2 regions of the Leucobacter allii genome follow, and region 2 is predicted to be linked to the other one. Evidence: riboswitches for the same ligand, from Rfam matches in the RefSeq annotation. Region 2 holds a riboswitch; the other holds the start of a gene.

Region 1 (5,027 bases), 260 kb from region 2:
TCGCCCGCTTCCTGCTCTTCGGCGAGGGCGAGATCGCGCCGATGACGCGCGAGGTGCTGCGGGAGGCGGAGCCCGATCACACGCGCCGTCCGTGGGTGCACGTCGCCTGAGTGCGGTCGTCGACCGGAGAGGAAGGAACCGAGCCGCAGAACGCCTCTCGGCGGAAGGCCGCTCGAAGCGGCGAAAATTGGAGCCCGGGGTTACTGCGGCCCGGCACGAGAGATTCTACCGCAGTCTCCTCCGCGCACCAGGGCGGGTTCGGGCCCGGGCGCGTCAGGCGAGCGTGCCGTCCCGCCAGCGGCGCGCCCCCGCGTGCAGCTCCTGCGCGAGCGTCGAATAGCGCAGCGCCCGGGTGGTGAGCTGCGTCGCGTGCGCGTCGTCGTGCGCGTCCCGCGCGTCCGCGAGGTCGGCCGCGCCGAGCGCCATGAGGCGGCAGTAGCTTGCAGCGCGATCGAGCGCGGCGCCGAGATCCCCCGCGAAGACTCCGCGCAGGATCGTGTCGCACAGCCCCGCGATCGAGCCGGGGGTCACGGGCTCCGCGGCGCCGGCGACGACCGGATCGATGGTCGCCGAGGCGGCGCTCCCGCGCGTGAAGAGGTCGGCGGCCGCCTCGGGATCCGCGGCGACGACGCGACGCAGGAGGTAGAGGCGCCAGAGCACGCCGGCGAGGGAGTGCGTGCCCTCCGCCGCCCAGAGCTCCGCGATGTCGTCGATGCCGTCGCCCGAGGCGAGCCCGACGACCCGCTCGACGACCTGGGGATCGGCGCCGCGTCGCACCCGGTCCAGCAGCGCCCACGAGGTCTCCTGAGCGAGGCGGTGGGCCGCGCCGGGCTCGTCAGAGCCGATGATCCAGTCGAAATCGGCGGTGGGCTGCAGGATGGGACGCTGATGGTCTCGGTGCACGGAACTCCTCGGGTGTCTCCGCGGGGCCTGGCGCACGGGATGGTGCGCGATCTCCGGCCGCCCGCGGACCCGGAGAGTCTACGCCGCCGGGAGCCCGCGCGCATGGGAGCCGGGTTGGAATCCCGTCACGCGGCCCGGGCACGGGCCCGGCACCGTCGGGGCGCGGGCCCGATCCGACCGGGGCGCGTGCCGTGCGCGGTGCTTGGGGATCCGCCGCGGCGGTGCTATCGTCGGCTGCAATCAACGTGAATATCGGCCATCGAGCCGCAGCGGGAGAGTCCGGGGGCGTGCGACCCGGCGCCGTAGGAGCAAGCCCTCCCCGGGAATCTCTCAGGCACCCGTACCGCTGCAGCACGGCAACTCTGAAAAGCAGCCGCGACGCCGCGGCTCACCGAAGGTGCAAGGACGCGCTCGTCGCGAACGGACGGGGCGTTCGAATCTCTCAGGTCCCAGTACAGAGCGGGGAGGATCCCAGTCCGCCCGCGCGAACGCGCACCCCGTTCGGAGACCCCATGACCGCCGTTCCCGCCTCCCCCGCAGGCTCCCCAGCGACCGTACCCGCAGCCTCCCCCGCCGTACCCGCAGACTCCACGACCGCACCTGCAGACTCCCCGGCGACCGTACCCGCAGCCTCCCCCGCCGTCTCTTCCACGACGGCACCCGCTGCCCCGTCGCTCCCGCCCGCGCGGGCGCGATCGGGCACGAGCGTGTTCGAACTGTTCACGGTGGGCCTCGGCCCGTCGAGCTCGCACACCGTCGGACCGATGCGCGCCGCCCGCGGCTTCGTCGACCGAGTGCGCGCCGCGGGGCTCGTGGACCGGGTCGCCGGACTGCGCGTCGAGCTCACCGGCTCGCTCGCGGCGACCGGGCGCGGGCACGGCACCTTCACCGCCGTGCTGCTCGGACTGGAGGGCTTCGACCCCGGGACCGTGCTCCCCGACGAGGCGGATCGGGCGCTCGCCCGGATCCGCTCGGAGGGGACGGTCCGGCTCGCCGCCGAGCTGGGGTCCCCGACGGTCGAGCTCGACTTCGGCGTCGAGGATCTCGTGCTGCGCCCCCTCACCGTGCTGCCGAGACACACGAACGGGATGCGCTTCGCGGCCCTCGACGCCTCGGCCGCCCCGCTCCACGAGGAGCTCGCCTACTCGGTCGGTGGCGGCTTCGTCGTGCGGGAGGGCGAGGAGGAGTCCGGCGAATCCGCGGCCGGCCCGGCGGAGCCCTATCCGTTCCGCACGGCCGCCGAACTGCTCGCGCATGCCAGGGGGTCCGGGCGCTCGATCGCGGAGGTGATGCTCGCGAACGAACGGAGCCGGCACGAGGAACGGGATATCCAAGATGGCCTTGCCCGCATCTGGCAGGTCATGGAGGCCTGCAAGAACTCGGCGCTCACCCGCACGGGGCCCCTGCCCGGCGGCCTCGGCGTGCGACGCCGCGCGCCCGAGTGGCATCGGCGGCTGAGCGAGCGCGATCCGGATCGGGATCCGCGGTACTGGCAGGAGTGGATCAACCTCGTCGCGCTCGCCGTGAACGAGGAGAACGCCTCGGGAGGGCGCGTCGTCACGGCGCCGACGAACGGCGCGGCGGGTATCATCCCCGCGGTGCTCTTCTACGCCACGCACTACCACCCGGAGGCGGCGGGCTGGTGCGCGGCGCAGCGCCAGGAGGTCGTCGGGGAGTTCCTGCTCGCCGCCGCCGCGGTCGGCGCCCTCTACCGGGAGCAGGCGTCGATCTCCGGGGCCGAGGTCGGCTGCCAGGGCGAGGTCGGGTCCGCATCCTCGATGGCGGCGGCGGGACTCGCGCAGGTGCTCGGGGGCACCCCCGAGCAGGTGGAGAACGCCGCGGAGATCGCCATGGAGCACAACCTCGGCCTCACCTGCGACCCGGTCGGCGGTCTCGTGCAGATCCCCTGCATCGAGCGCAACGCGATCGCGGCCGGGAAGGCGGTCAACGCGGCGAACATGGCGCTCATGGGCGACGGCTCGCACCACGTCAGCCTCGATCAGGTGATCGCCACGATGCGCGAGACCGGGAAGGACATGAGCGACAAGTACAAGGAGACCGCGCTCGGCGGCCTCGCCGTGAGGGTCGGCGTCGGCGTGAACACCGTGGAATGCTGAGCGCGGATCGGGGCCCGGCACGGTGCGGATCCGGCGCGGATCCTGCGCCGCTTCGGGTCTGGGCGTCGCTTCGGGTCTGGGCGTCGCTTCGGTGAGCGATGCGGCTTCCGTCACACCGATCCGCACGATCCCGACTCACCGAAGCCGCATCGCTCACCCAAGCTGCACCTCGGCCCGAGCTCGGCGGGCGCGACCCTTCGCCGCTCGCGCCCGGGGCGGGATTCCCCTCCCCGAAAACACGGTAGATTAGTGAGGCACGGGCCTCTAGCTCAGTTGGTAGAGCATCGGACTTTTAATCCGCGGGTCGTGGGTTCGAGTCCCACGGGGCCTACCGCGTTCCCCGCCCCGATTCAGCGGAACGCCCTCCACAAGTCGGGACGGCGCCGGGGTCCGAACGGGACGGGCGAGACGCCCTCACCTCGCCCCGGCACCGGCCGAGAGGGTTCCCGCGAGGAGCCGAGCACCGTTACCCGGAGCTCCCCGCGGGAGTCTGCGCGCGATCCGCGCCGTCGTCATCCCCCGAGGGAGACGGGCATGCGATCGCGATCGTACGTGATGCCGTTGAAGCCGTGCGGGGCGGGCGAGCCGTCCGCCCCGATGTTCACGAAGACGATGCGCTCGATGGTGAGGATCGTCCTGCGGTTGATCATGTTGCGCACGACCGCGCGCATCGTCAGCGAGGTGCGCCCGAACTCCGTGGCGACGAGGCCCATCTCGATGAGGTCGCCCTGCCGCGCCGAGGCCTCGAAGTTGATCTCCGAGATGAACTTCGTGACCACATGGGGATTGCCGAGCTGCAGGATCGCATAGATCGCCGCCTCCTCGTCGATCCAGCGCAGCAGGCTGCCGCCGAAGAGCGAGCCGTTGGCGTTGAGATCCTCGGGCCGCACCCACTTGCGGGTGTAGAAGTTCACCCCCGGGTCCGTATCCTGCGCCGCCATGCCGATGAGCATACGAGGCGCGTGTTTCGGGATCGGGTCGCGCAGGTTTCGTCGATCGCTCCATCCGGTGTTCGCCGCGCCGTCCCGCCGCAGCGCGTCCCGAAGCAGTGGGATGACCCCTCGCGATCAGTCGCGACGCGTCGCGGACCGCGACCTCGCCTCAGGCGCCGCCCAGATCCGCACGCACGAGTCCGCCGTCGACGCGGATCTCCCGGTCGGCGACCGCGACATCCTCGGCGTCGTGGGTGACCCATACGACGGCCGCTCCGCGCGCAGCCTCGGCCCGGAGGATCTCGCGCGTGCGACCCCGACTCGCCGCGTCGAGGCCCGCGGCCGGCTCGTCGAGGATCAGGATCGCCGGCATCGCGACGATGCCCTGGGCGACGAGCGCGCGCTGCCGCTGCCCGCCCGAGAGCTCGGTCCACGGACGCGCACCGAGCCCCTCGAGGCCGACGCGCGCCAGCGCCGCGTCGACGGCCCGCGCCCGGCGAGTCCGGCGCGGCGCGCGTTCGAGGCGCGCCCAGCGCGCGGAGCGCGGGCGCCAGCCGCCCATGGCGACGACGTCGTGCACGGTGAGGGGCAGGTGCGGGGCGACGTCGGGCTGCTGGACCACGAGCGCGACCGCCGCGGCGCGCTCGATGGCGCCGCCGCTCGGCCGACGCACGCCCGCGAGCAGTTCCACGAGCGTGGACTTGCCCGAACCGTTGACGCCGGTGATCGCCACGAGCTCCCCGAAACCGATCTCGAGGTCGACGCCGCGGAGCACGGGCTCCCCACCGTAGTCGAATCGCAGACCGCGGGCGAGCAGCGCCTGCCGAACGCCGGGGGCCGCGTCCCGAGCGGAGCCTGCGGAGCGCTCTGCGAGCCCGGAGCGCTCTGCGAGCACGGAGCGCACGGAGCAGGACGAGCGGGAGGTCTCCGGGCCGGCCGAGGCGGTCGGGTCGTCCACCGGGACGGCCGGGGCGGCCGCGGAGTGGGACGCGGGAGCGGCGTCGAGCCGAACGGCAGGGCCGGACCGGACAGCGGACTCGGGCCGGGCCTGCGACGCGGACCGGGAGGCGAGAGA
Region 2 (5,027 bases):
TGCACGTCGGTGAACGCGACGATCACGGTGTCGATCTCGCCCGCGGCGACGGCCCGCCTCAGCTCGTCCGGGGTGAGGTTGCCGCTGTTCGGGATCATGTGGGCTCCTTGCTCGTCGTCGAGACCGGGTGTCACGTCAATGGTCGATCGCTCGACCATTAAAGCACGTCCCCCTCGGTGATCGCGCGGAAGAATTTACATAAAGGTGGTGGTAAACGACCAATAGATCGCTATAGTCGGTCTCGACATCGCACCACCGCAGCGTCGACGACGCACGACGCGCACCGATCACACCGCAGTGAAAGGGGCCGAGATGGCCAAGGACACGTTGAGAGTCTCCGGGGTGACGTACACCACCGCGGAATCCGGGTACTTCGAGAAGCGCAAGCTCAAGCGCGCCGCCGGCGTCTGGGGGCTCTGGGGCCTCGCCGTCGGGGCCGTGATCTCCGGCAACTTCTCCGGATGGAACTTCGGCATCGAGGCGGCCGGCTTCGGCGGCATGCTCATCGCCTTCGCCATCCTCGTGGTCATGTACTACGGCCTCGTCTTCTCCATCGGCGAGATGGCCGCAGCCATGCCGCACACGGGAGGGGCCTACTCCTTCGGCCGCGCGGCGATGGGGCCGTGGGGCGGCTTCGTGACGGGGCTCGCGGAATCCATCGAGTACGTCGCGACGACCGCGGTCATCGTCTACTTCTCCGCGGGCTACGCCAACGGCGTCACGGAGGGGCTCATGGGGTTCAGCCTGCCGAACTGGGTGTGGTGGATCATCCTCTACGCCGCCTTCGTGGCGCTCAACACGGCGGGCGCGGCCATCTCGCTCAAGTTCGCGATCGTCGTCTCCTTCGTCTCGATCGGCGTGCTCGTGCTCTTCGCCGTCATGGCGTTCGCGAGCGGCACCGTGAACTGGGGGAGCCTCCTCGACATCGCGCCCGACCCCGGGCAGTCCGCCTTCCTGCCGCACGGCGTGCTGCCGATCCTCTTCGCGCTGCCCTTCGCCATGTGGCTCTTCCTCGGCATCGAGGAGCTGCCCCTCGCTGCGGAGGAGTCGCACGATCCCGTCCGCGACATCCCGCGCGCCGGCCTCTGGGCCCGCGGCACCCTCATCGTCACCGGCCTCCTCGTGCTCCTGCTCAACACCGCCGTGCTCGGCGCCGAGGCCACGGGTGTCGCGGGGGAGCCGCTCCTCGACGGCTTCCGCGCGATCCTCGGCGACGATCTCGCCTGGGTCGCCGGTCTCCTCGCCCTCTTCGCGCTGTTCGGCCTGCTCGCTTCGCTGCAGGGAATCATGTTCGCCTACGGGCGCAACCTCTACTCCCTCTCCCGCGCGGGCTACTACCCCAAGTTCCTCTCGCTCACGGGCTCGCGCCAGACCCCCTGGGTCGCGCTCATCGCCGGGGCGATCATCGGCCTCGCCGCGCTCGTCATCGTGGAGCTCACGGGCGGCGACAGCGGCGTCGGCGGCGCCGTCGTCCTGAACATCGCCGTGTGGGGCGCCGTGCTCGCCTACTTCATGCAGATGCTGTCCTTCATCATCCTGCGCCGCAAGTACCCCGATGCGAAGCGACCGTATCGCAGCCCCTGGGGCGTGTTCGGCGCCGCGGCGGCGGCCGTGATCTCGGCGCTCATCTTCCTCGGCTTCCTGCTCAACGAGACCTTCCGTCCGGCCATCGTGGCGATCGTGGTGGTCTACGTCGTCGGCCTGCTCATCTTCGGGCTCTACACCCGCCACCGCCTCATCCTCTCGCCCGAGGAGGAGTACGCGGTCTCGGGCGGGCTCCACGGCGACCCGCAGCGCGAAGGCTACGGCGGGGAGGTCGAGGAGGAGCTCCTGGCGCTCGACGGCACGGACGCCGCCGGCGATCCCGATCGGCCGCGCGCCGTGTAGAGTGAGACCGCAGCAGCACATCTGAATACCGGCCATCACGTCATGGCGGGAGAGCCCGGGCCGAGCGCCCGGCGCCGTAGGAGCAACCCCTCCCCGGGAATCTCTCAGGCCCCCGTACCGTCACGACACGGCGACTCTGGAAAGCGGCAGGCGCGCGAGCGCCGGCTCACCGACGGTGCAAGGATGCGCCCGCCCGGGCGGGCGCATCCGAATCTCTCAGGTACCCATCACAGAGCGGGGAGGATCCTCTCGTCCGCTTCGTGCCCCGCACGACGTCCCCTCGGAGATCCTCGTGAGCCCCACCCCTCCAGCCAGCGCCTTCGCCGACCGGCACATCGGCGTGACCGCCCCCGCCGATGTGCGGGCCATGCTCGACCGCCTCGGCTACGCCGAGCTCGACGAACTCGTCGACGCCGCGGTCCCGAGCGCCATCCGCATGGACGGTCCGCTCGACCTCCCCGCCGGCGTCGGCGAGGAGCAGATCCTCGCCGAGCTCCGCGGCTTCGCGGCGAAGAACACCCCGATGGTCCAGATGATCGGGCAGGGCTTCTCGGACACGCACACGCCCCCGGTGATCCGTCGGAACGTCCTCGAGAGCCCCGCCTGGTACACCGCGTACACGCCGTACCAGCCGGAGATCTCGCAGGGACGCCTCGAGGCGCTCCTGAACTTCCAGACGATGGTCTCCGACCTCACGGCGCTGCCCGTGGCGAACGCCTCGATGCTCGACGAGAGCTCCGCGGCCGCCGAGGCCGTGCTCCTCATGCGCCGCGCCGGCAAGGCGTCGCCCACCGCGAAGGCCGTGCTCGACGCCGCGCTCTTCCCGCAGACCATCGCCGTGATCCGGGGCCGCGCCGAGGCGCTTGGCTTCGAGGTCGAGGTCGCCGACCTCGGCGCCGGGCTGCCCGAGGGGGAGCTCTTCGGCATCGTGCTGCAGCAGCCGGGCGACCGCGGCGCCGTCGTCGACCACGCGGCGACGATCGCCGCGGCGCGGGAGCGCGGCGCGATGGTGACCGTGATCGCCGATCTGCTCTCCCTCACCCTCATCGTGCCGCCGGGCGAGCAGGGCGCCGACGTCGCCGTGGGCAGCACCCAGCGCTTCGGCGTGCCGCTCTTCTTCGGCGGCCCCCACGCGGCGTACCTCGCGGTCCGCGCCGGGCTCGAGCGCTCGCTCCCCGGCCGCCTCGTCGGCGTGTCCAGGGACGCCGCGGGCCGACAGGCCTATCGGCTCGCGCTGCAGACCCGCGAGCAGCACATCCGCAGGGAGAAGGCGACGAGCAACATCTGCACCGCGCAGGCGCTGCTCGCCATCACGGCGTCGATGTACGCCGTGTACCACGGCCCCGAGGGGCTCCGGGCCATCGCCGAGCGCGTGCACGCGCACGCGAGGGCGCTCGCCGCGGCGCTCGCCGCCGCGGGGATCCCGCTCGCCTCGGCCTCGTTCTTCGACACGGTCGTCGCCGAGGTCCCCGGCCGCGCCGACGCGGTGATCGCGGCCGCGGCCGCGGCCGGGATCAACCTGCGCCGCATCGATGCGGGCACGGTCGGCGTCTCGACCGACGAGACCACGACGGCCGCGCACATCGCCGCCGTGGCGCGCGCCTTCGGCGCCGCCGAGCCGAGCGCGCCGGCGCCGGGCGCCGCGTTCCCGCCGGCGCTCGCCCGCACGAGCGACTACCTCAGCCACCCGATCTTCGCCACCGTGCGCTCCGAGACCCAGATGCTGCGGTACCTGCGCCGCCTCGCGGACCGCGACCTCGCGCTCGACCGCACGATGATCCCGCTCGGATCCTGCACGATGAAGCTCAACGCGACCGCCGAGATGGAGGCCATCTCCTGGCCGGAGTTCGCGGGCATCCACCCGTACGCGCCCGCCGAGCAGACCGTCGGCTGGCGCGAGCTCATCGCGGAGCTCGAGCGCCGACTGGTCGCCATCACCGGGTACGCCGGCATGTCGCTGCAGCCGAACTCGGGCGCGCAGGGCGAGCTCGCCGGCCTCCTCGCCATCCGCGGCTACCACCGCTCACGGGGCGAGGCGGACCGCACGGTCTGCCTCATCCCCGCCTCGGCGCACGGCACGAACGCGGCCTCCGCCGTGCTCGCCGGGATGCGCGTCGTCGTCGTGCGGAACACCGACTCCGGGCACATCGACCTCGACGATCTGCGCGCGAAGGTCGAGGCGCATCGCGACCAGCTCGCCGCGATCATGATCACCTACCCCTCCACCTACGGCGTCTACGACACGGACGTGCACGAGGTGTGCGGGCTCGTCCACGCCGCCGGCGGACAGGTCTACATCGACGGCGCCAACATGAACGCCCTCGTCGGCATCGCGCAGCCCGGGCGCTTCGGCGGCGACGTGTCGCACCTCAACCTGCACAAGACCTTCGCGATCCCGCACGGCGGCGGCGGCCCGGGCGTCGGCCCCATCGGGGTCGCCGAGCACCTGCTCCCGTTCCTCCCCGGCGATCCGCGCGGCGGGGGAGCGACGGGCGGCGCGGCGGTCGTCGCGACGATCTTCGGCTCCGCCGGGGTCCTCCCGATCTCCTACGCGTACATCGCGCTCATGGGAGCCGAGGGGCTCGCGCGGGCGACGCGGACGGCGCTCCTCAGCGCGAACTACATCGCCGCGAGGCTCGCCGAGCACTTCCCCGTGCTCTTCACGGGGGAGTCCGGCCTCGTCGCGCACGAGTGCATCCTCGACCTCCGCGAGCTCACCGCGCGTTCGGGCGTCACCGCCGAGGACGTCGCGAAGCGCCTCATCGACTTCGGCTTCCACGCGCCGACGCTCGCCTTCCCCGTCGCCGGGACGCTCATGGTCGAGCCCACGGAGTCCGAGGACCTCGGCGAGATCGAGCGCTTCATCGCGGCCATGATCGCGATCCGCGGCGAGATCGCGGACGTCGCCGAGGGCCGCTGCCCCCTCGGCGACTCGCCGCTGCGGCTCGCCCCGCACACGGCCGAAGCGCTGCTCGACGCGGACTGGGACCGGGCATACACCCGCGAGCGGGCCGCGTACCCGGTCGCCTCGCTCCGCGCCGACAAGTACTTCCCGCCGGTGGGGCGGATCGACGGTGCGCACGGCGATCGCAACCTCGTCTGCTCCTGCCCGCCGCCCGAGGCCTTCGCATGACCTGCCG

What was found. A riboswitch is a leader RNA that binds a small molecule or an ion and turns the genes downstream of it on or off. The one in region 2 is predicted to bind glycine.
Region 1: it holds a riboswitch for glycine, as region 2 does, so the genes downstream of both, MUN78_RS11765 (L-serine ammonia-lyase) here and gcvP (aminomethyl-transferring glycine dehydrogenase) in region 2, are expected to answer to the same signal.

The regions. Positions count from the first base shown of each region.
Region 1 is NZ_CP095045.1:2,535,718-2,540,744, forward strand. Features, by position in the region: gene MUN78_RS11755 (APC family permease) at 1-110, shown strand, start outside; gene MUN78_RS11760 (hypothetical protein) at 274-903, opposite strand; glycine riboswitch at 1,164-1,259, shown strand; glycine riboswitch at 1,261-1,371, shown strand; gene MUN78_RS11765 (L-serine ammonia-lyase) at 1,668-3,020, shown strand; tRNA gene MUN78_RS11770 (tRNA-Lys) at 3,279-3,351, shown strand; gene MUN78_RS11775 (acyl-CoA thioesterase) at 3,533-3,961, opposite strand; gene MUN78_RS11780 (metal ABC transporter ATP-binding protein) at 4,122-4,910, opposite strand.
Region 2 is NZ_CP095045.1:2,276,781-2,281,807, reverse strand. Features, by position in the region: gene MUN78_RS10620 (glutamine synthetase family protein) at 1-98, opposite strand, end outside; gene MUN78_RS10615 (amino acid permease) at 313-1,887, shown strand; glycine riboswitch at 1,924-2,017, shown strand; glycine riboswitch at 2,022-2,122, shown strand; gene gcvP (aminomethyl-transferring glycine dehydrogenase) at 2,174-5,020, shown strand.